DNA from 4 places in the Micromonospora sp. NPDC005237 genome. Region 1 is predicted to be linked to each of the others. Evidence: riboswitches for the same ligand, from Rfam matches in the RefSeq annotation. Region 1 holds a riboswitch; each other region holds the start of a gene.
The links. Region 1 has a riboswitch for cyclic di-AMP ahead of ABZT87_RS06180 (NlpC/P60 family protein). Riboswitches for the same ligand answer to the same signal wherever they lie in the genome.

Region 1 (5,730 bases):
CGAACGCCTCGTAGGGTGCCGGAATCCACTCACAGGAGACCGTACGCGGGCACTCCAGCCCGTCCGGGCGGGCGAGTCGTCGTAGGCCCAGCCGGTCCAGCCAGGAACGCTGGGGTTGGACCGCGCGGGCCGGCAACGTGACCCACTGGCCGTCGTCGGTCACGCGGGTCTCGCCGTCGCCGATGGTGGTGTAGACCTCGTCGGCGAAGGCCGCCGCGGCGTCGGCGCTGTCCGCGCCGGCGTAGCGGGCCACCGCGCCGTACCAGGTGGCGGGGTCGGTGCCGGCGCCGACCGGAGCGCCCACCTCCCGTTGGTACGCGGCCAGCAGCGCCGCCCCGCCCCGGATGTTGGTCGTCGCGTCGCTGCGCAGCGCCTCGGGGGCGGCGCCGGTCAGCGCGGCGGCGGCGTCGACGGTCTGCATCGCGGCGGTGGGCGGCGCGGGATCCGTGGCCGGCGCGGGTGCCAGGACGGCACGGGAGTCGTCGCCGCGCGGATCCTCGGTGCCGGCGTCGTGGTGGCCGCGCGCGGGTAGGGCGGCCACGTGGCGGGCATCGGTCAGGTGCATCGGTCCGTAGCCGCCGCTGGTGCTCGGGGTGCCGGCGTTGCTGTCCCAGCGGGACTCCAGGTAGGAGACGCCGAGCAGCACGGCGGTCGGCACGCCGTACTCGGTCGACGCGGCGGCGTACTGCTGCTGACGGTCGGCGGCCGGTGCGGCGGAGGCGGGGCCGGCGCTCAGCGGTACGGCGGCCGTGGCGATGACCACGGCGACCGCGAGCGATGCGCGCCGGCCGGCGGACAGGGTTGGACGTTCCATCGAACCCCCTAGATTTGACTGGTAACGGTGTGGTCACCTTCGCGCCGGTCGGGAGTCCGCGTCAATACCTTTCCATATATCAAACTGCATCGAAAGAAAGCTTCACGCACGCTCGGTGACCTCCTCCAATCGGTACGGAGTGTCACGGCCGCACGGGTTGCGGATCGGTAACGGCCGTCTCTACTCTGGTCATTTGTCGGCCCGGTAGCAGGTCTGCCCATCCCGGGCGGTAACGGACCGACACCGCCGAGTCGCTTGCGAGCGAGCCGGGGACCCAGGTTCCCCCGGGGTGAATCCGCAGCCAATGCGGTAGGGCGCCAACTTCCCGCCCGAACCCGTCAGCTAACCCGGTAGGCGGTCAGGAAGAAGGAGTACGGAACCCCGGTGGCCCTCCATGCCCCGCGGCCGTCGTCCGAACGGTCGGCCTCGGCCGACCCGACGTCGACAGTGCCGCGTCCACGCTGGTCCCGCTTCACCACCGCCCTCGCCGCAGTGGTCGGCGTAGCCGTCGTCCTGACGGGCAGCGCCACGGCGGCGCACGCGGATCCGTCCGTCGCCGAGATCGAGCGCCAGATCGACGCCGACTGGAACAAGCTCGAACCGGTCATCGAACGGCACAACGCCACCCGCGCGGACCTGGCCGTGAAGCGCAGGCAGGCCGACGCGCTCGCCGCCCGCATCGCGCCCCTGGAGCGCCAGGTCGACGCCGCGATGAACAAGGTCAGCGCGCTGGCCGTGCGCGCGTACATGGGCGAGAACCTGTCGACAGTGAACACGATGCTCGGCAGCCGGTCGCCCGGCGAGGTGGTCGGGCAACTCGAGATGCTCGACCGGTTCGCCCACAACCAGCAGGAGGACGTCCGTCAGGTCGCCGATCTCCGCGACGAGCTGGCCCGGCAGAAGGCGCCGCTCGACGAGATGGTGGCCCAGCTGACCCGTACCGAAGCGCAGCTGGCGGCGAAGAAGAAGCAGATCAACGACGAGATCGACCGGCTGCAGAAGCTGCGCCTCAAGGTGTACGGCAGCGGTGGCGGCGGTCCGCTGCGTCCGGCGCCCTGCCCGGCCAGCTACCCCGGCGGCGGCGCGGGCACGGCGGTCAAGTTCGCCTGTGCCCAGATCGGCAAGCCGTACGTGTGGGGTGCCGAGGGTCCGAACTCGTACGACTGTTCCGGGTTGATGCTCGCCGCGTGGGCGAAGGCCGGTGTGTCGCTGCCGCACAACGCCGCCGCGCAGAGCCGGGTGACCAAGAATGTCAGCAGGGGCGATCTGCGCCCCGGCGACCTGGTCTTCTACTACAGCGACATCCACCACGTCGGCATGTACGTCGGCAACGGCTGGGTGGTGCACGCCTCCCAGGCCGGTCAGCCGATCAAGATGAAGAAGGTCGACGACGGGCCGATCCACAGCTACGGCCGTCCCGGCTGACCAACGCGGGACGCAGCAGGGCCCGTCGCGATCTCGTCGCGGCGGGCCCTCGTCGTCCGCTATCTATCGCGTCGGCCAGGCACGCCAGTTCTGCCAGGAGCGGCTCGGCGTCGGCCCCCGCTGACCCTGGTAGCGCGAGCCGTAGACCACCGAGCCGTACGGGTGCTCGGCCGGCGAGGAGAGCCGGAAGATGCAGAGCTGGCCGATCTTCATGCCCGGCCAGAGGGTGATCGGGAGGTTCGCCACGTTGGACAGCTCCAGCGTCACGTGACCGGAGAAGCCCGGGTCGATGAACCCGGCGGTGGAGTGGGTGAGCAGGCCGAGGCGGCCCAGTGAGCTCTTTCCCTCCAGCCGGCCGGCGAGCTGGTCGCCGAGCGAGATCACCTCCAGCGTCGAGGCGAGCACGAACTCCCCCGGGTGCAGCACGAACGGCTCGCCGTCGGGCACCTCGACCACCGATGTCAGGTCGTCCTGCTGCATGGCCGGGTCGATGTGGGTGTAGAGATGGTTGTTGAACACCCGGAACAGCCGGTCGAGTCGTACGTCGATGCTGGACGGTTGGACCAGGGTGGGCTCGAACGGTTCCAGGCCCAGCGTGCCGGCCTTGATCTCGGAGACCAGGTCACGGTCGGAGAGCAGCATCGGACCACCATAGCCGCGTTGGCCGGACCGGCCGGATTCGGTGCCGGTGACCAGCGCGTCGAGGTCGCTGCTCGTACATTTGTTCGATAGAATGTCGGCATGGCTTCCTGGTCCGAATTCGCCGCCGACGAGCCCCGCCTCGCCGACGGGATCCGCGTTCTCCTGCAGCAGTACGGGCCGGGCTTCGGCTACCTGGCCACGGTCCGCGCCGACGGCGGGCCCCGGGTCCATCCGGTCTCCCCGGTCATCACCGACGAGGGTCTCTTCTGCTTCATCATCGACTCGCCGAAGCGCCGCGACCTCGAACGGGACGGCCGCTACGCGCTGCACTCGTTCCCTCCGGAGGAGAGCGACGACGAGGCGTACGTGGCGGGCCACGCCTGGCCGGTCACCGACCCGGTCCAGGTGGCCCGACTGGCGCAGAGCGCCCGGGCCGAGCCGCAGGTCGACTGGCGGCTGTTCGAGTTCACCGTCGACGTGGCGATGTTGACCCGTCGCGAGCAGCACGCCGCAGGCGTTCCGGGTGTCACCCCGAGCCGCCCGGCCGTGCGGGTCTGGCTGGACCCGCAAGCCCCGCCCGCACCGGCCGCGCCTCTCGCCGTACCGCAGACGCGCCCGACCCGCCGCAGCCGTGACGTCCAGTGCACGGCCGCCTGACCACGGCCCTGCTGTGCAAAAAAACGCCGGTGCCGGCTCCGTCGTGACGGAGCCGGCACCAGGTGTACGCGAGGAGAGCTACGCCGCGCGGTACGCGTTCCACGCGGTCAGCATGCGGCTCGCCTGCCCCGGGGTGAACTGGTACATGCACGAGTCGTAGGTGTAGTCCATGAAGTTGGTGATCGGGTCCAGGCCGGTCGCCGAGCAGGTGTTCCGCCCGGTCGGGCACTCGTACGCCGGCGACGCCTCGGCCGGGGTGTCGCTGACGCTGTCACCGGAGCCGCCGCAGCCACCCTGGAAGGTGTGGTAGAGGTTCAGCCAGTGACCGATCTCGTGGGTGCCGGTGTCGCCCTGGTTGTAGTTGGTGGCGGTGCCGCCCGGCAGGGACTCGTTCAGCACGACCACGCCGTCCATGGTGCTGAGGTTCTGCTGCGGGAAGGTCGCCCAGCCGAGCAGGCCGCCGCTCAGCTCGCCGAGGTAGATGTTGAGCGTGTTCTTGCCGCCCACCCGCAGCGACGACTTCATCGACCGCTCCGCCGACGAGCCGTTGACGATCGGGTACCAGGACGGGTTCGTCACCCGGTTGATCTTGTCGAGCCGGAAGGCGAAGGCGGTGGCAGCGCCGCCGGTCCCGCCCGCGTAGGCCTGGTTGAGCACGCTGATCTGCGAAGTGATCATCGAGTCCGGGATGTTGCCGCCGGCCCGGGTGCTGTTCTCCTGGATCACGTGCACCACCACCGGGATGGTGACGGTGGCCAGCGTCGTGGCGCCGGCGCCGGCCCGGAAGTTGGCACGCTCGCGCAACGCCGCCGCGAGGTCGGCGTCGCGTTCGCGGACCTGCTTCGCGGTCAGCTCGTTCGGGTCGTGCGTGGCCGCCGCGCCGGGCTTCACCCGAGCGTTGGCGTGGCTGTCGGCCGGCTCCGCGCAGGCGCCGCCCGGCGCCGCGGAGAAGGCCGAAGCAGCCGGAACGACACCCACCGCAGCGGTGCTGAGCAGCAGCGCGAGGGTCGTCGACGCGACACCGGCGGCACGCCGGGTCAGCAGGTTGGGACGGAGTCCCATGGGCCCACCTCTTTCTGGCGGCGTGACAGGGGGTGTGTCACGCCGTGGCTGAAACGTGTGGCAGACGTTACAACCCATCGACGCATTTGAGAACGCCCATGTCTTGCCGTCACGAAACTTTTTCCGAGGTGAAGGCGTCCCGCCGGCGCGTGGGGGTGGCTGGGTGCACCGGTTCGACGACTCGGGTACAGTGGTGCCGCCTGCGGGTGTAGTTCAATGGCAGAACATCAGCTTCCCAAGCTGACAGTGCGGGTTCGATTCCCGTCACCCGCTCCACGACCGAGGCGCTGACCAGGACGAGAGTCCCGGTCAGCGCCTTCGATGTTGCCGCGCGCGCACGTCCCTGGGCTGCCTCGCTCGTACCCGTTAGGGTCCGTCAGGAGGTGGTCGCGTGTTCACCGAGGCTTTTCCCATCGTGACGACGCCCGACCTGCCGCGGTTGATGGCGTTCTACCGGGACGTCGTCGGCTTCGAGCTGACCTATCGGTTCCCGGAGGACGGTGAGCCGGAGTTCGTAGCCCTGCGGCTGGGCAGCAGCGAGCTGGGCCTGGCCGCCGACCCGCATGCCGGCGACCCCACCCTCTCGCGCCGCTGGGAGTTGTGCGTGTACGCCGACGACTGCGACGCGGCCGTGCACGTTCTGCGCGCGGGTGGCGCGACGGTCACCGAGGAGCCGGTCGACCAGCCCTGGGGTGAGCGGTCCGCCAGGGTCACCGACCCGGACGGCAACCGGCTGCTGGTCCTCTCCCGCCTGGCTTAGGGCATGTGTCAAGGGCCCTTTGCCGGACCGCCGCCCGGACTCCGCCTCGGCCCGACCGAAGACTTCGGACTGGCCGCTGCCATCGCAGGTCGCAGATCTTGGACAGTTTCCGTTAGCAGCTAACGGAAACTGTCCAAGATCTGTGCGCCGACGGCTCCCGCCTGTAGTGGCGGTCACCGTCTCCAGAACAGGAGGTGGGTGACTCCACTGGGGCTGGGCACCGACTCCAGGTGGAAGCGGTCGAGCAGTTCGTCGGGGCTTTCCCACAGCCGCTCGCCCCGGTGCAGGTCGACGGGCGCGACGGCGATGTGCATCGTGTCGACCAGGTCGGCCTCGAGGAACTCGCGGATGACGGCCACCCCGCCACCGA
Region 2 (5,730 bases), on a different contig from region 1:
GACTACGAGTTGCAGGGGCCGCCCGGGGACTTCGACTCGTGGGACGCCGCACTGGACGCGATCGGTGTGCCGCCGGAGCGCCGCAACGACGCGTCCGCGGTGGTCGACCCCAAGGGTGCGGGGCCGCGCCTGTTCTTCCAGCGCGTGCCGGAGGGCAAGCAGGCCAAGAATCGCGTGCACATCGACGTGCGGGCCGCCCCCGGGCTCACGGGTGACGACCGGATGGCGGCCCTGGAGGCGGAGGCCGAACGGCTCGTCGCCCGCGGCGCCACCCGCCTCGCACGGCACGAGCCCGCTCCCCCGCTCGGCGCCGGTCACCTCGTGCTCGCCGACCCCGAGGGCAACGAGTTCTGCCTCGACTGATCGGGCGTTCGCCCAGCTCACTGCCGCGATGGTCGGGCGTCGTGCGAACATGTGTACGTGTCGACCGGCGCCCACATCCTGCACGCCGACCTGGACGCCTTCTACGCGTCCGTCGAGCAGCGCGACGACCCGCGCCTGCGGGGGCGGCCGGTGATCGTCGGCGGTGGTGTGGTGCTCGCCGCCAGCTACGAGGCGAAGGCGCGGGGCGTCCGCAGCGCGATGGGTGGCCAACAGGCGCGCAGGCTGTGCCCGGACGCCATCGTGGTGCCGCCCCGGATGGCGGCGTACACGCAGGCCAGCCGGGCCGTGTTCGAGATCTTCCGGCAGACCACGCCGCTGGTCGAGGGGCTCTCCATCGACGAGGCGTTCCTCGACGTGGGCGGCCTGCGGCGGCTGGTCGGCGCACCGGCCGACATCGCCGAGCGGCTGCGCCGGGAGGTCCGCGACCGGGTCCGCCTGCCGATCACGGTGGGCGTGGCCCGGACGAAGTTCCTGGCCAAGGTGGCCAGCGGGGTGGCGAAACCGGACGGGCTGCTTGTCGTCGCCCCCGACGCCGAGGTGGAGTTCCTGCACCCGCTGCCGGTGGAGCGGCTGTGGGGCGTCGGCCCGGTCACCGCGGCCAAGCTGCGGGAGCGCCGGATCCGTACCGTCGGGGAGGTGGCCCGGCTCGGCGAGGCCGCGCTGGTGTCCCTGCTCGGGGCGGGTGCCGGCCGGCACCTGCACGCCCTGGCCCACATGCGCGACCCCCGGTCGGTGCAGGTCGGCCGCCGCCGGGGCTCGATGGGCGCGCAGCACGCGTTGGGACGTACCCCGCATGCCCCGGCGGAGCTGGACGCCATCCTGGCCGGCCTGGTCGACCGGGTCACCCGACGGATGCGGGCGGCCGGGCGGTCCGGGCGCACGGTGGTGCTGCGGCTGCGCTTCGGCGACTACACCCGGGCCACCCGCTCGCACACCGTCCGCAAGGCGACCGCGGACACCGTGCCGCTGCTCGCCGCCGCGCGGGCGTTGCTGCGAGCCGCGCTACCGGAGATCGACAGGCGGGGCGTCACCCTGGTCGGCGTCTCAGTGGGCAACCTCGACGACAACCCGGTGCAGCCGGAACTGCCGTTCCAGGCCGACCCCGGGGCCGACCTGGACGCCGCGGTGGACGCGGTCCGCGACCGGTTCGGCTCCTCGGCGCTCACCCGGGCGGTCCTGCTGGGCCGGGAGCCGGGCGTCGAGATGCCGCTGTTGCCGGACTGACGGCACGACGCACTGCCCGCCCGGCTGTCGTCAGGACCGCGAGGTCGCGGTGTTGCTCAGATGACGGCCGACATGTCCGATGCGGCCGGGGTCGCGCGGCGGGGCCGCCTCGCGGGGCCGCATCGGCGCTGCCACGCAGATCACAGCAGGTGGGGGGTTTTGCCGGCGGTGCGAGTGGAGAGGTTTCGGGGAATCAGCCTGACAGGGGGGACCACCATGTCCGACGACATGAGCAACCGTGCGAGCCGGCGTGCCGAGCGTCCGCGCGACGTGACCGATCCGCTGCTCTGGCAGCTCGCGCTCGACGTGCTGGCCGCACACGAGTCGGACGAGGAGGGCGCGTGCCGCAACCTGCTCTGCGCCGGCCAACCCTGGCCGTGTGCGGCGCGCAGCACCGCTGAACAGTCGCTCCGGCTGGCCCGTCGGGCGGACGACACACCGCCCACAGCCGCCCCGCAGCGACCCGACGCCGCCACGTCGACCGGCCGGTCCCCGGAGCGGGCTTCGGCTCCGCGGCAGACCCGTACCACCGGGTCGCTGTCGACGGCGACCGCCTCGGCCGCCTGACGCCCACCCGCCTGCACGACATGCCAGCGGGCGCTCGACCGGAATCCGGTCGAGCGCCCGCTGCTGGTGCTCTTACAGGCTGAGCCGCTGGCCCGGGAGAATCAGACCCGGGTCGGCGCCGATCAGCTGCCGGTTGCGCTCGTACAGGGCCTGCCAGCCGCCGGCCTGGCGGTGGCTGTCGGCGATCTCCGACAGGGTGTCCCCCGGCTTGACCACATACGTGTCGCCGCTGGCCGCCGGGGCGGTGCGCTCGTGGTTGCGGGTCGCCGGCTGGTCGCCGCGCGACGACCGCTCCTTCGGGGCGGTGGACCGGTCCTTCCCGGCGGTGGACTTCGACGACTTCGCGGTCGACTTCGTCGAGGACTTCGTGGCGGAGCCGCCCGACGAGCCGCCCTTGCGGCCGCAGGTCGGCCACGCGCCGATGCCCTGCCCGTCGAGCACCTTCTCGGCGATGGCGATCTGCTCGCCGCGGCTCGCCAGGTCGGCACGGGCGGCGTACTTCTTGCCGCCGTAGCCGGCCCAGGTGCCCTGGGAGAACTGCAACCCGCCGTAGTAGCCGTTACCGGTGTTGATCTTCCAGTTGCCGCCGGACTCGCACTTGGCGATCGCGTCCCAGTTGACACCGGCCTGGGCCGGGGCCGCGGGGCCGAAGAGGGCGACGGCGCCGGTGATCGCGCCGACGGCCAGGGTGCCGACGGCGACGCGGCGGGTGGTGACCCGTCGATGACGGGGCGTGTGGACAGACGTCATGTGTGGTTCCTCCACGCCGGCGAGGTGAGCTGTCGGGTTCGGGCCGAGGAGCCCGGCCGCGCGGTGGCGGCTTCACCCCGAGGTGACATGCACCGAGGAACGTGGGTCCCCCGCTCCTGCCCGGGGTTCTGGTATCCGACGACCGGGGGCAGGATTTGGCGTTGCCGGTCGTGGCGTCCACGGTGGTGGACTCGATCGACGGTAGGCACGGTCGGTGACCCTCGCCCAACGCTTGTGAACTTGTTCACCGGCGCACGCGCGGCGCCTCTGCCAGCGGTTGCGGACCACGCGCGGCTGTGCACCGACCATCATGGACCGATTCCGATCAGGCCCGGATGTCACCGCCCGTACGCAGCCAGGCGATGGTGCGACGGAGCAGTTCGAGGTGAGGAACGGGCCGATCGGCGGGTGGTGGGAGCGGCCGTGCTCCCAGGAGGCGCCGATCGTGGCACGCCAGCTCGGCGTGCGGTCCCTGCCCGCTGAAGATCACGGCGTCGACGGGCATCGGCGCTCCTGGGAATTGACGTTCGGGCAGGAAACCATAGATCGACGGCCGCGATGCTCGGAAGCACACCGGGTCGACCCCGGCAACCTTCCCAGGAGGAGAGCATGCCGATCCACCGGAGCCGCATCGGCCGCCGCAGCGCCGCCGCCACCCTCGTGACCGTCCTGGCCAGCGCCGGCCTGACCCTGCTCGCACCGACCGCCGCGCACGCGTCCAGCCCCTGCACCAGCCTGACCTTCTACCGGGTCGGCGGCTATCCGGGCGGCGCGGACATGCACGTGCCGACCGTTGGTTGGCAGACCGGGAACAAACAGTGCTATCTCACCTACGGCCACTCGGGCTCGGCGGTGCTGGTGCTTCAGGAGGCGCTGAACAACTGCTACTCGCGCTCACTGAGCCTCGACGGCAACTACGGCCCGAAGACCCGCGACGCCGTCCGGTACGCCCAACACAAGATCAACGAAGACATCGTGTACGCGAACATCGCCGAGGACGGCGAGTACGGCCCGCAGACCCGGGCGTACATGGGCTTCGCGATCTTCGGGGTCAACGGCGGCCCGGTCATCCCGAACGTCTGCTACTACCCGGGCTGAGCCGCGTGACGGCGCCGGTCGGAGTCCCCCGTGGAATTCCGACCGGCGCCGTCGTGCACCCCCCTGCCCGCTTCGGTCCGCGGATCAGCAGACCCGGACCGCCTCGATCCGCTGGTTCCAGTTCCCCCCGATCGCGGCCGAGTCGTACGCCAGGTTCGCCCGGTAGCCGTAGGCGTGCTGGTAGCCGAGCAGGCCGGTGGCGTTGGCGTTGTCCCAGAAGGTGGAGACGGTGCCGGACGGTCGGTTGTTGATGATCGACTGGGTCCTGTTGCGGAAGTACGAGGGCAGCCCGACGTCGTTGCAGCCGTTGTACGGCCCGTCGAGCAGGAAGATGTCCCCGCTGAAGTTGGTCCCGGCGTACAGGCAGAGCAGACCCGAGGGGCAGGCGTAGTTGGCCTGGGCCGGGCTCGGGGCGACGCCGAGCGCGGCGCCCACGGCAACCACGCCGAGCAGGGCGGACGTGAACCTTCGCAGAGCACTTCGCACGATGGTGACCTCCGGTGTCGTCACGACCGGAACAGGCCGTGAGTCGAATTGCCGACATCGCATTGATTGATGCCGCTGTGCCAACGATGATCTGCGCGGCAGGTCGACGAATTCCTGCCGGAACCTCAATCCGGCCGTCCGTCGGCGGATTGTCCGACTGGCGATGCGGCGAGCGGCGGTTCATGGAGATTCGGGTCCTCGGGCCGGTCGAGGTCTGGGCGGACGGCCGCCTGGTCGACGCCGGAGCAGCCCGCCAGCGCGCCGTCCTGGCCGCGCTGGCGGTCGACGTCGGCCGACCGGTCCATGTGGAGTCGCTGGTGGACCGGGTCTGGGGCGACACGCCACCGCCCAGGGTTCGCCACAACCTGCACGTCTACCTCGCCCGGCTCCGCCGCGTGCTGGCCGACGCGGGCGCACCGGACGCGCTGGTACGACGCTCCGGCGGGTACCTGCTGGACCAGCCACCGGAGACAGTGGACGGCCCGCACTTCGACGTGCTGCGACACCGGGCCGATGGACTGGTTGACGACGACCCCGAGCGGGTGGAGCTGTTGCGCCGGGCGCTGGAGCTGTGGCGCGGCGAGCCGCTGGCCGGGCTGCCCGGCGAGTGGGCGGCCCGGGTCCGGCAGGACTGGCACCGCCGGCACACCGACACCGCCGTGCAGTGGGCCCGCGGCCTGCTGCGGCGGGGCGAGCCGGAAGCGGTCATCGACCCGCTGACCCGGCTCGCCGACGACCACCCCCTGGACGAACCGGTCGCCGCCGTGCTGCTGCACGCGCTGGCCGCGGCCGGTCGCGGCGCACAGGCGCTGGCGTACTACGCCCGGCTGCGGGACCGGCTCGCCGACGCGCTCGGCGCGGACCCGGGCGTCGAGCTCCGCCAGCTGCACCAGGCCATCCTGCGCGGTGAGATCACCGTGCCCACTCCCGGACCGTCCCCCGCCCCCACCGGAGCGGGCCACGTCGCCAGGCCGCACCCGGAGCGCCCGATCCCGGCGCAGTTGCCGTCGGATGTCCGGGGTTTCGCCGGGCGCGGTCCGGAGCTGGCCCGTCTGGACGCGCTGCGGGCGTCCGCCGAGGCGCAACCCGGGGCGGTCCCGCTGGCGGTGCTCTCCGGGGCGGGCGGGGTGGGCAAGACGGCGCTCGCCGTGCACTGGGCGCACCGGGCCGCCGGACACTTCCCCGACGGGCAGCTCTACGCCAACCTGCAGGGCTACAGCC
Region 3 (5,730 bases), on a different contig from region 1:
CGGCGATCCCGTCGTCGTTGGTCACGAGCACCCGCAGCGTCATCGCTCGACCGCCCGGTCGGCCAACTCGTCGGGGGTGGTCCGCTCCTGTTGCCGACTGTCCGCCGGGACCAGCCGGACCCGCTCCACCAGCCCGGTGATCGAGTCCAACCGTCCGGTGCCCAGCCCGTGCCGGGTCACGTTCAGCGCGCCGGCCGCGGCGCCGGTACGGATGGCCGTCCGGATGTCGCCACCACGGGCGATCACGGCCGCCACGCCGGCGGTCATCGAGTCGCCCGCGCCGCGCGGATCGGCGGCCTCCAGCCGGGGCATCTCCACCTCGAAGAGCTCCCCGTCGATGAGCGCCAGCGCCGGCTGGTCGGCTCGGCTCACCACCACCGTCTCGGCGCCGGCGGCGTGCAGGTCGTACATCGTCCGGGTCAGCTCGGCGCCGTCCCCACTGCGGGCGCGACCGTCCCGGACCAGCTCCTCGTGACTCACCTTCAGGAAGAACACACCGCCGTCCAGTACGGCGCCCAGGTGATCACCGGACAGATCAGCCACCACCCGGCTGCCGTTGGCGCCGAGGTCGGCGGCGAAGCGGCGGTACAGGTCGGCCGGGACGAGCCACGGCGCATTCGGGCCACTGAGGACGCTCACGTCGGCGCGCAGTCCCTCGCCGAGCGCCAGGTTGTACAACTCGTCCAGCTCGTGGCGGCTCAGTCGGTCCCCGGGCACGTCCACGACCTCCTGTCGGGACCCGCCCCGCCGGTCGTGCACGTACCCGCCGCTGCCGGAGTCGCGCATCACCACCTTCAGGTCCACCCCCTCGCTGACCAGCAGCGGCTCCAGCACCTGACCGACCTCGCCACCGAGCGCGGCGCAGAGCACCACGTCGACCCCGAGCGACAGCACCATGCGGGCCTGCCAGACGCCCTGGCCGCCGGGGTGCAGGTGCAGTTCGGGCTGGTCGTTCGGCTGATCCACGGTCACCGTCAGCTGCGGGGTGGGCGCGAAGACCATCACGTGCCCGCTCACCGGTCGTCACCGAACATGTGTCCACCTCTCGTCACAACCGGTGATTTCCCATCAGCCGACCGTAATGGGAATGCTGCGCGAATACCGGGACAACGGACGGTGTCCGTCCGGGCGTTGCCAGCCTGAGCCGCGTACGGGACAATCGTGCGACCAGCGACGTCGGGAGACTGTGTGCTCAGCAGCGACAGCTTCAGCTACACCGTCCAGGCCCGCTGCTCACTCGCCGAGGCGGCGGCGTTGTTGAGCGACCTGACCCGCCAGGGCGAACTGCACCCCCTGATCGTCCGGGTCCGCCGGGTGCCGCCCCGTCCGGGCGCCCGGGCCAGCTACACGATCAACGACAGGCTGGCGGTGGGGCCGTTGCGCTTCCGCACCACCTACCAGGCGGACGTGCTGATCAGCGAACCTGACGAGATCGTCACGGTGGCCCGCCAGTGGCCGGCCACCACCGTCCGCAACCACACCCGGTTGCGCGCCGAGCCGGACGGCCTGGTCCGGATCGACGTCGACATCACCCTGCGCGCGCCGACGCCCCTGTTCCGGTACGCCTTCCAACAGGCCCGCGCCGCCCACCTCGCCCTGGCCACCCGCCTCGGTGCGGCCCTGGACACCACCCCCGACGAACAACCCCCGGCCTGACCCACCCCGCGGCTGCGGTCTCGCGTCGTGGTGGCCTCCCGGTGGCCGCTACGTCCTTGTGGCGGCGCGCTCGCGCGGCACGCTCCGCGCGCCGGTCGGCCGGGTGGCTCGGCGGCCCCAGGGCTTGTACGTGGAGAGCACGGTCGCGATGATCATGAGGCTGGTCGACACCGCGGGCGCGATCACCAGGTCGGCGCGATCCCGGGCGGGGAGGGCGGCGCCCAGCGCGCTCGCGTGCCGCAGGTTCGGGGTGAGCAGGAACAGCACCAGCCCGACCATCGCCGTGGTGATCACGAGCTTGACCAGCACCCACCGGTAGCGCACCAGGCCCCAGGGGGTGAGCAGCGCGCTGGCGACGCCGACGAGCCAGACGAGCACGCTCAGCGGCGCGAACAGCACCGTGCCGACGAGCCCGGCGACCGGATAGACCACGGCCGGGTCGGCGCCGCGCTGTGCCGCGATGCCGAGGGTGAGCAGCACCAGGTCGGCCCCGAGCCAGCCGAGCGAGGTGATGAGGTGCAGGGTGAGCAGCGCCTTGCGGGTGGCGGGTGGGATTCGCGGCATACCCGACATGCTGCCGGCCCGGCCCGGCCGGGTCGTCCGATCACCGGCGGCGTCCGGGGTACGTCCGCTGACGTACCCGGGGCCGGCGCACCCGCTCGACGGTGCGCCGGCCACCGGTGGGGTCAGTACACCGACAGGTGTACGTGGTTGGTGTGTTCGCTGGAGGGGTCGCCGTTCCCCCCGCTGTACGACTTCCACCCGCTGCTGGGCAGCCAGATCTGCCTGTACCAGATCACGTAGAGCACGGCGAGCCGGTCGGAGTTGCGGATGAAGTACGCGGCCAGGTTGTTGCCGTACGTCTTGTCGCCGCCGGTGGCGTCCCCGCCGAAGCCGCCCTTCTGGGCGGCGAAGTCGCAGGCCCGGCCCTTCGGGTGTTCGCCGGAGCCGCCCGAGCGGTGACAGGAGACGTACCGGGTGAAGCCGGCGGCCTTCGCCTGGTTGAGGGCGTGCAGGGTGCGGGGGGTGATGCAGCCGCTGGCCGGGGTGGGGTCGTTGACGCTGCACGACTCGGACGGCCAGGAGCCGTCGGAGTTGCGCGGCGCGGGCTGGGCGTTGGCGGTGGAGGTGCCCCGGTTGGAACTGGTGTCGGCAGCGGTGGTGCGCGGCTTGCTGGTGGCGACCGCCAGGGCCCGTTCGGCCTGTTCCTTGCGCTTGGCCATCACCTCGACCTGCTTGCGCTGCTCGCGGATCTCGCCGTCCAGGGCGGTGCGGGTGCGGTTGGCCTCGTCCCGGGTGGCGTGCAGGTCGCGCAGCACCCGGTCCTCGTTGGCGGCCACCACGTCCAGCGCGGCCGCCCGGTCCATGAAGCCCTCGGGGGTGTTGGTGTTGAGCAACGCCGAGACGGTGCTGAGCCGGCCGGTGCGGTACGCCACGCCGGCGATCTCGCCGACCTTGCCGTTGCGCACGGTCATCTCGGCCTCGGTGGTCTTCAGCTTGGCCGCGAGTTGCTGCTGGCGCTGGACGGAGGTGTCCAGGGCGCGCTTCGCGTCCAGGTAGCCCTTGCTGGCGGCCTCCAGTTGGGCCCGCAGCGCGGGGGTGCCGCCCTCCTCGTCGCCGTCGGGCGCCGCGGCGGCCCGCAGGCCGCCGGGGGGAGCGGCGGTGGCGGCGCCCACCGGTAGGGCGACGCCGAGGGTGACCATCATGACGATCAGTGCCGCGAGTCGGGCGGCGGGTGGTCGTGCTGGTGCCACTACGCATGTCCTTCCGTCAGCCGCCGACCGGGTTAGCTGACGGGTTCGGGACGGAAGATCCCTACCGCTGACGCGGATGCACCCCAGGAACGTGGTTCCCCGGTTCGCCCTCTCGGGTGATTAGGCGGCGGCCGCCACCGGCGCCGGGAGGGCGCCGCCGGGTGGTGGCCGGGGACGAGCCTACCGGGGCAGGTGGGACGTGTGCAGTCGATGTGACGGAAGGTGTCTGCGCCGCCACCAAAGATGACGGCAAAACGGTCTTTTCGTCAGATAGGTGCTCACCACTCGATCGAACCGCAGGCGCCCGTGGCGGACCCGGGCTCGATCTGCAGCGTGGCGTGCTCGATGCGGAAGTCCTCCCGCAGGGCGGTACGCGCCGCGGTGAGCACCGTGCCGACCTCCCCGCCGGGTGCCATGATCAGGTGTGCGGAGGCCACCTCCATGCCCGAGGTGAGCGTCCAGACGTGCAGGTCGTGCACCTCCACCACGCCGGGCACCGCGGCCAGTCGGTCGTGCACGGCGGTGACCTGGAGGTGTTCCGGGGCGGCCTGCACCAGGATGCGGACGGCCGCGCGCCCCAGCCGCCAGGTGCGCGGCAGGATGAACACGCCGATGGCGACCGCGACCAACGGGTCGGCCCACCACCACTCGGTGACCGCGATGAGCAGCGCCGCGCCGATCACGCCGAGCGAGCCGAGCAGGTCGCCGAGCACCTCCAGGTAGGCGCCCTGGAGGTTGATGCTCTCCCGGGCGCCGGCGCGCAGCAGCGCGAACGCGATCACGTTCGCGAGCAGGCCGAGGACGGCCACCGCGAGCATCGGGCCGGTCAGCACCTCGTGCGGGTCGCCGAACCGGCCGATCGCCTCGATCACCACGTAGACCGCCACGCCGGAGAGCAGGACGGCGTTGGCCAGGGCGGCGAGCACCTCGAGGCGGTAGAGCCCGAAGGTGCGCTGCGGGTCGCCGGTGGCCCGCCGGGTGGCGGTGATCGCGGCGAGCGCCATCCCGATGCCCAGCACGTCGGTGAACATGTGCCCGGCGTCGGAGAGCAGGGCGAGCGAGCCGGTGTGGAAGGCGGCCACACCCTCGACCACCATCAGGGTCGCGAGCAGCCCGAACGCGGCCCAGAGTCGGCCCCGGTGCTGGTGGGCGGCGTTGGTGACCGACCCGTGGTGGTGGTCATGACCTGCTCCCACGAAATCCACCCTCCGTCGCCACCCGGGACCCGGTCAAATGTATGCTCACATCGCTATGTATGCAAGTGTACGGACCGGCCCACCCTTCGACACGGCAACCCGCAGGTCAGCCGGTCGGGTCGATGGTGGTGAGCCGCTGGGTGGCCCGGGAGAGCGCCACGTAGAGCGTTCGTACGCCGGAGCCCGGATCGGCCCGGATCTCGCTCGGGGCGACCAGCACCACCCCGTCGTACTCCATGCCCTTCGCCTCCAGGCTGGTCACCACCTGCAGCCGCGCCGCGCCGAGTGAGCCGAGCCAACCGGCGACCTCGTCGCGGCGGGTGACCGGCGTGATCACCCCGACCGTGCCGTCCACCTCGGCCAGCAGGCCGGTGGCCGCCTCCACGACCGCGGTCTCCAACCCGGCCGGCGGCACCACCAGCTCGACGGGGTCGATACCGGTGGAGCGTACGGCGTTCGGCAGCGACAGGTCGGGGTAGAGCCGGCGGATCTCCGCCGCCGCCACCGCGAAGATCTCCGCCGAGTTGCGGTAGTTGGTGGTGAGCGTGAAATCGTGCCGCTTGCGACGGCCCAGCGCCTGGTCCCGGGCGTGGGTCAGCTCCTGGGGATCACCGATCCACGCGGTCTGCGCCGGGTCGCCCACGACGGTCCAGGAGGCCAGGCGGCCGCGCCGTCCGACCATCCGCCACTGCATCGGCGAGACGTCCTGCGCCTCGTCCACCACCACATGCGCGTACTCCCGGTAGTCCTCCGGACGCTCCCGGGCCGCCGCGCGGGCGGCCCGCTGCCGGTCGCTGGCGGTGCTCAGCTCGCGCACGCCGCCGGCGAGTTGGAACGGGTCACGGCGGGCCCGCGCCGGCTGCATGGGCTTGCCGAGCAGCGCGTCCAACTCGTCCAGTAACGCCACGTCCGCGATGGTCAGGCCCGCGGTGTCCAGATTCTGGTACGCGGCGGTGAGCAGCCTGATCTCCGCGCCGGAGAGGATGCCGCCGGCGTACCGACGCAGCCGATCCGGGCGAGCCAGCCAGCCGAGCACGTGTCGGGGGTGCAGGCGCGGCCACCACGCCTTGAGGAACTCCCGGAACTCCGGCCGCTCGGCGATCTCGCCCTCGAAGGCCCGGTGC
Region 4 (5,730 bases), on a different contig from region 1:
TCTACAGCATCAACACGGTGAGCTGGTCGCTGTCCTGCGAGTTCTTCTTCTACCTGTGCCTGCCGCTGGCGCTGCCCCTGCTGCGCCGCGCCCGGCCGTCGGTGCTCTGGACGCTGATCATCGCGCTGCCGCTGCTGATCCTCGCGCTCTGGCCGGCGCAGCACCTGGTGCCCGAGGTCAGCCGCTGGTGGTTCACCCAGGTCTTCCCGCCGGTGCGGTCGCTGGAGTTCTGGCTGGGCGCGGTGGCGGCGGAACTGATGCTGCGCGGCCTCTGGCGCGGGCCGCGGCTGACGGCGGCCACCGCGATCTTCGTGGTCACCTGGGTGACCGCCGCGCAGTGGATCCCCGCTCAGTGGTGGACCACGCTGCTCGCCATCGCGTACCTGCTGGTGATCACCGCTGCCGCCGACGCGGACGTGCGGGGCCGGCGCTCGCCGTGGCGCTCCCGCCCGCTGGTCTGGCTCGGTGAGGTCTCCTTCGCCTTCTACCTGGTGCACGTGCTGGTCATGACGAGCGTGCTGCGGCTCAGCGGCGACTGGGGGACCGGCTTCCGGGGCTGGCGCGGCCCTGCGGTGGTGCTCGGGTTCCTGCTGGTGAATCTGGTGCTCGCCGGGCTGCTGCACCGCTACGTCGAGACCCCGATGATGCGCCGGCTCGCGCCGCGCCGCCCGAAGCGGCCGTCGGCCGTCCCTCCACAGCGCACCGGCGACACCGACGACCGGGCCCCCGGCGCAGGCCGGACCGACGAACGATCGACGTACGCCGACTCGCGCTGACCCATCCGCCCAGGCCGGACGCGGTCGGCGCGGCGTGAGCCGACACGCCCGGCGTCGATGCGCACGGTCGTCGTCGGCGGTAGCGTGGGGACGTGCTTCCGGTCGCGCTCACCTGTCCCCTGTGGTGGGTGGCGCGCTGGGCGACACGGGTGCTGACCAGCCTCGCCGTCATCGCCGCCCTCGCGCTCGGCGCGACCACGGCCCTTCCGGGGTCGCCAACGCCAGCCGCCTCGGCGACGTCCGCAGTCGAGCCGCCCGCGTCGCCCGACCGACCCGCCGCCGTGACCAGCACCGGGCCCGCGACGTCCATCGTCGACGACGACCAGACCGCCGCCCGCGACAGCGCCACCCGCGACAGCGCCGCCGTTGACGAGTCCGCCGCCGTTGACGAGGCCGGCTCGGCGTGGTCCGCCGACCCGCAGCCCGCGCTGCACGGCACTTCGCGCACCCTGGTCGCCACGTCGACCGGTGTGACGCCGGCGCGGGCGGTCTCCGAGCGGTCACCCCGCGCCAACAATCCGGCCGCCCGCGCTCCCCGGGCCCCACCGGAGCACCGAATCACGGCGGGTCACTGACCGCGCACCGGCTCCTGACCCGCACCGGGTCACTGACCTCCGCGCCGGCCACTGGCCACCGCACCGGCTGCTGAGCCGCCCCGCCGCAGCGCCGAGGCCCCGATCGAGCGTCCCGCCACCGCACCTGTCGACACACCAGTCCGTACCAGCCGACCCGCGGGTCACCGACCCTCGTGCGGCTTCCCCGTCGCAACGCGCATTCTCCCGAGGTGCCGACCATGGAGACCGTCGTCTTCTACCAGTTCCTGACCGAGGTGCCCCAGGCCGCCGCCATCTGGTCGGCCCTGTTCCTGCTGGCGCTGACCGTTCTCGCCGTGCTGGTCGCCCGTCCCGAGCCGGACTCGACCGCCTCCGAGCCGATGCCGCCGCCCACCGCCCAGGAGGTGGCCGCCGCCGAACTCGCCGACCTGCGCCGCTACGCCGAAGAGGTGGCCGTGGCCGCGGCCCGCGCGGCGCAGACGGCCCGGCGACGACGCGCTGACTGGCTGATCACTCAGGAAGAGGCGCAGGCCGCCTGGTCCCGGTACGACGAGGCGGACACCGCAGCCCGTCGGTTCGCCACCGCCGGGGCGCTGCCGACCCCACGTACCCCGCACACCCCGGCCGAGTACGCGGCCCGGGAGCGCTACCTGCACCGTGCCGCGATGGCGGCGCACTGGCGCGGCGAGTTGACCATGACTCAGCTCGGTGACGTGTTCGGGCACCGGCGCGGCTGGGATCCCCGCCGGCACCCGGTCGAGCAGGAGGTGCTGCTCACCCGGGCGATCCGTGACGCGAGGCTGGCCGACCACCGGGCCGCCGACGAGCGGGAGCGGTCGGCCTGGCGGGACGCGGAGCTGGCCGCCGAGTCGGCACGCACGCTCGCCGAGGAGGCGTACGCGGCGGCGGTCCGGTTGCGGCCGAACCCGCTGCCGTCGCGCCGTACGACGACCCGGGCGTCGCGTTCGGCAGTCGTGACACGCTGGCGTCCGGCCCGGGTCGGTTGAGCCCGATCTGTTATGTGAGGCCCGTCACGGACGATGGAAATCGGGCGACCGGCACCATCGGCGGCCAATGTTCGCGCGATTGCGGCGGCGTTGCCGGCAGCCTGTCCGGTTGTCGCCCGTCGGCGCCTCCGGAACCGGTTGTCCCATCGAGTCACGTCAGCGGCAATACGCGCAGAAATTGGTGCGCCAAACGATGTTTACGCAGGTGGGCGTGGCTTGGCAGGGTCCGCACTGGCCAGTACTGTCGTGCTGTCCGGTGCGGTAACCGATCGCAGGAGGCGACGCCGTGCCGACCCGCTCAATCGTGATCTACGAACCGGGGACCCACAGTAAGTCCGGGGTGAATCCGCGAGCCACGGCCCGCGGTAGGGCGATCTTCCCGCCCGAATCCGTCAGCTAACCCGGTAGGCGGTGACGGAAGGAGTTCCATCCTCGTGCAGCACCTTTCCACCCCTCGGTTGTTCCCCCGCCTCCACGGCGTCGCGGCGCCCCCGCTCATCCGCCTTGTGACGGTGAGCTGACCCCCCGGGTCGCCGCCTTTCCCGCCCGGCCGCGCCGGGCGTTCCCCTGAGCGGTTCACCATCCGCGGACCACGGTTCGCGCGCTGGCGCCTGCCCGGATACCGGCCGAGCCCGGTGTGCCGCTCACCCCCCGAACCGTGGAGGACCCCGTGAAGCACACCCTGCAGCGTCAGCTCCGTCGCCTCGCGACCGAGCGCCCGTACCAGATCGTCGCGGCCTCCGCCGCGGCCCTCGCGATCGCCACCACGACCGGCGCCCTGCTCGCCGGCACCGACGGCGCCCCGGCCAGCGAGCACACCGCGACCACAGTCGCCGAGATGCGCAGCGACACCATCGCGTCCCGCGACCAGGCGCGCGTCGCGTCCCCCTCGGCCGTGCCGAGCACTGCCGCCCCGGCCACCAGCGCCGCGTCGCCCGCCGCGAAGGCCACGAGCAACCCGGACCTCACCCGTAAGCCGACGCCGCCGAAGCCGCCCGCGACCAAGGTGCTCGACTACGACTACGAGGCGCAGAACACGTACTACAACTGCGGCCCGGCGGCCACCCGCAACGCCCTCAGCGCCACCGGCATCGACCGTACGCAGGAGGAGCTCGGCGCCGAGCTGGGCACCACCGAGATGGGCACCAACTCGGCCGAGGACACCACCCGGGTGCTCAACGCCGAGGTGAAGGGTTCCCCGTACCAGACCCGGATGTTCGCGGGCACGCCCAGCCCGGCGCAGATGGACCGCCTCCAGGCCGACGTCGTCAAGGCCATCACCGACGGCCGGGGCGTGGTGGCCAACGTCGTCGGCGACGCCACCGACACCAATGGCGGCTGGCACTCCTACGGCGGTGGGCACTACATCGCCGTCGTGGGCTACAAGGACAACGGCCGGACCGTGCGGATCGCCGACTCGGCGAACGCGGCCGACCCGGCGTACTGGATCACCACGATCGACCTGGCCAACTGGATCGCCACCCGGGGCTACTCCGCCTGACCCAGGCGCTGACGCCCACGACGCCGCGGGCGCCGTCCCCCACGAGGGGCCGGCGCCCGCGGCGTCTCGCGTCGATGCCGATGACGGCTCTCGTACCGGGCCACGAACCGTGGGAGACTGCGGCCGTGGTGGACGAATCGGTTGGTCACGCCGGTCGCGGGCCGGTCCTGCTGCTGCTGCACGGCATGGGAGCGACGGGCGACGTGTGGCTGCCCTGGGCGCCACTGCTGGAGCAGCACTGGCCAGGGCGGTGGTTGGCGCCGGATCTCGCCGGGCACGGCTGGTCGGCCCCGCTGTCGTCGTACTCCTTCGAGGGTCTGGCCCAGCGGATCGCGCAGGGCCTGGCCTTCGACGACCGCATCGTGGTGCTCGGCCACTCGCTGGGTGGGGTGGTCGGCCTGGCGCTGGCGGCCCGCGACGCCGGGCTGCCGGTGGACGCGGTGGTCGGGTTGGGCATCAAGGCGGTCTGGTCACCCGCCGAGCTGGCCCGGGCCGCGGAGCTCGCCGCCCGCCCGCTCGGTTGGTTCGCCAGCCGCACTGAGGCCGCCCGCCGCTACCTGCGGGTCGCCGGCCTCACCGGCCTGGTCTCCCCGGACCACCCGATGGTGGACGCCGGCCTGCGCCAGGTCGACGGCCGGTGGCGGCTCGCGATGGACACGAGCGCGTTCGCCGTCGGCGAGCCCGACCTGACCGCGCTGCTGGCGGCGACCGACGTGCCGGTGGTGCTGGCGCGCGGCGAGCACGACCCGATGGTCACCGACGCGCAGCTCAAGGAGTACGGCGTGCCGGTCGCCACGCTGCCCGGTCTCGGCCACAACGCGCACCTGGAGGACCCGGCCGCCGTGCTGGCGCTGCTGGACGCCTACCGCTGAGCTGCTAGACCGGTGCTGACGTGGCCAGGTTCTCCGCCGGCGCCAGCTCTCGGCGCGCGGCCGTCAGGAAAGCCTCGGCGTACGACTCGGCGGGGAAGTCACCCAGGTAGCGGCGGCGGGTGGCCCAGCGCTCCTCGGCCAGCGGGTCGGTGTCCAGCAGCGCGGTGAGCGCGGCGTCCACATTCGACATGTCGCGCCGCAGCACGTAACCCGACCCGGCCAACGGGAAACGGTGGGTGAACCGGTCGCCCTCGTCGCCCATGTCGGTCACGGCGTACGGCTTGCCGGAGTAGAGGTAGTCCGAGATCACGCCGGACACGTCGGAGACCAGCGCGTCCGAGCGGTTGACGCAGTCGGTCAGGCTCAGCTCGCGGGCCGCCGCGCCGAAGACGTGCTGCCGTCCGCTGCGGGCCCGGTCGGCGGCCAGCAGCTCGGTCAGCCGGCCCAACTGGCGTGCCGACGCCGGGTTCTGCGCCGTGTACGGGTGGGCCCGCAGGATCACCGTGGCACCGCGCTCCAGCAGCCGTCGCAGCAGCTCCTCGGCCACCGGCAGCGAGCAGTAGTCGGCGTCGGCGTGGTGCCCGGTCCAGGTCGGGGTGTAGAGCACCGTCGGGCTCGCGAGGCCGCGCGCCGGCTCCCGGCGTACGTCGATCGACTCGACCTGCGGGCGGCCCACCACCACGAACTTGTCCGCCGGGATCCGCACCCCTGCACGGGCGTACCGGTCGATCGCCGCCGGACCGGCCACGAAGATCCGGTCGAAGATCCCCGAGACCGGGTTGGCGCTCGGCGCCTTGTCGCTGTCGCCGTGGTGCAGCTGGATGTGGGTGAGCTGGGTGAACCGGACGCAGTGGCTGTTCTTCGCCCCGTGGTTGACGTAGAACGCCACCCGCAGGCTCGGCACCAGCGCCTCGTCGATCGCCCGCAGGGTGGGGCAGTAGACCACCGGCGCGTCGGTGGCCGCGGCGATGGGCGCCAGGAACTCCGGCTCGCGCACCAGGACCAAAAACGGCCTGCCGA

Region 2: linked by a shared signal. The riboswitch ahead of ABZT87_RS18465 (transglycosylase family protein) and the one ahead of ABZT87_RS06180 (NlpC/P60 family protein) in region 1 are both predicted to bind cyclic di-AMP.
Region 3: linked by a shared signal. The riboswitch ahead of ABZT87_RS11250 (hypothetical protein) and the one ahead of ABZT87_RS06180 (NlpC/P60 family protein) in region 1 are both predicted to bind cyclic di-AMP.
Region 4: linked by a shared signal. The riboswitch ahead of ABZT87_RS15395 (C39 family peptidase) and the one ahead of ABZT87_RS06180 (NlpC/P60 family protein) in region 1 are both predicted to bind cyclic di-AMP.

Annotation. Positions count from the first base shown of each region.
Region 1 covers NZ_JBEXHJ010000002.1:279,958-285,687, forward strand. Annotated here, with positions in the region: gene ABZT87_RS06175 (N-acetylmuramoyl-L-alanine amidase) at 1-814, opposite strand, end outside; cyclic di-AMP (ydaO/yuaA leader) riboswitch at 1,049-1,185, shown strand; gene ABZT87_RS06180 (NlpC/P60 family protein) at 1,199-2,239, shown strand; gene dcd (dCTP deaminase) at 2,303-2,881, opposite strand; gene ABZT87_RS06190 (pyridoxamine 5'-phosphate oxidase family protein) at 2,981-3,538, shown strand; gene ABZT87_RS06195 (zinc metalloprotease) at 3,617-4,600, opposite strand; tRNA gene ABZT87_RS06200 (tRNA-Gly) at 4,803-4,876, shown strand; gene ABZT87_RS06205 (VOC family protein) at 4,992-5,360, shown strand; gene ABZT87_RS06210 (dihydrofolate reductase family protein) at 5,534-5,730, opposite strand, start outside.
Region 2 covers NZ_JBEXHJ010000006.1:262,031-267,760, reverse strand. Annotated here, with positions in the region: gene ABZT87_RS18480 (VOC family protein) at 1-363, shown strand, start outside; gene dinB (DNA polymerase IV) at 421-1,608, shown strand; gene ABZT87_RS18470 (hypothetical protein) at 1,837-2,175, shown strand; gene ABZT87_RS18465 (transglycosylase family protein) at 2,248-2,925, opposite strand; cyclic di-AMP (ydaO/yuaA leader) riboswitch at 2,925-3,069, opposite strand; gene ABZT87_RS18460 (hypothetical protein) at 3,251-3,430, opposite strand; gene ABZT87_RS18455 (peptidoglycan-binding domain-containing protein) at 3,535-4,023, shown strand; gene ABZT87_RS18450 (peptidase inhibitor family I36 protein) at 4,108-4,509, opposite strand; gene ABZT87_RS18445 (BTAD domain-containing putative transcriptional regulator) at 4,692-5,730, shown strand, end outside.
Region 3 covers NZ_JBEXHJ010000003.1:519,316-525,045, reverse strand. Annotated here, with positions in the region: gene ABZT87_RS11270 (5'/3'-nucleotidase SurE) at 1-43, opposite strand, end outside; gene ABZT87_RS11265 (PfkB family carbohydrate kinase) at 40-1,017, opposite strand; gene ABZT87_RS11260 (SRPBCC family protein) at 1,189-1,656, shown strand; gene ABZT87_RS11255 (hypothetical protein) at 1,705-2,220, opposite strand; gene ABZT87_RS11250 (hypothetical protein) at 2,343-3,362, opposite strand; cyclic di-AMP (ydaO/yuaA leader) riboswitch at 3,416-3,547, opposite strand; gene ABZT87_RS11245 (cation diffusion facilitator family transporter) at 3,689-4,606, opposite strand; gene ABZT87_RS11240 (AAA family ATPase) at 4,713-5,730, opposite strand, start outside.
Region 4 covers NZ_JBEXHJ010000005.1:116,819-122,548, forward strand. Annotated here, with positions in the region: gene ABZT87_RS15380 (acyltransferase) at 1-776, shown strand, start outside; gene ABZT87_RS15385 (hypothetical protein) at 869-1,351, shown strand; gene ABZT87_RS15390 (hypothetical protein) at 1,570-2,337, shown strand; cyclic di-AMP (ydaO/yuaA leader) riboswitch at 2,623-2,763, shown strand; gene ABZT87_RS15395 (C39 family peptidase) at 2,996-3,838, shown strand; gene ABZT87_RS15400 (alpha/beta hydrolase) at 3,964-4,710, shown strand; gene ABZT87_RS15405 (CDP-glycerol glycerophosphotransferase family protein) at 4,715-5,730, opposite strand, start outside.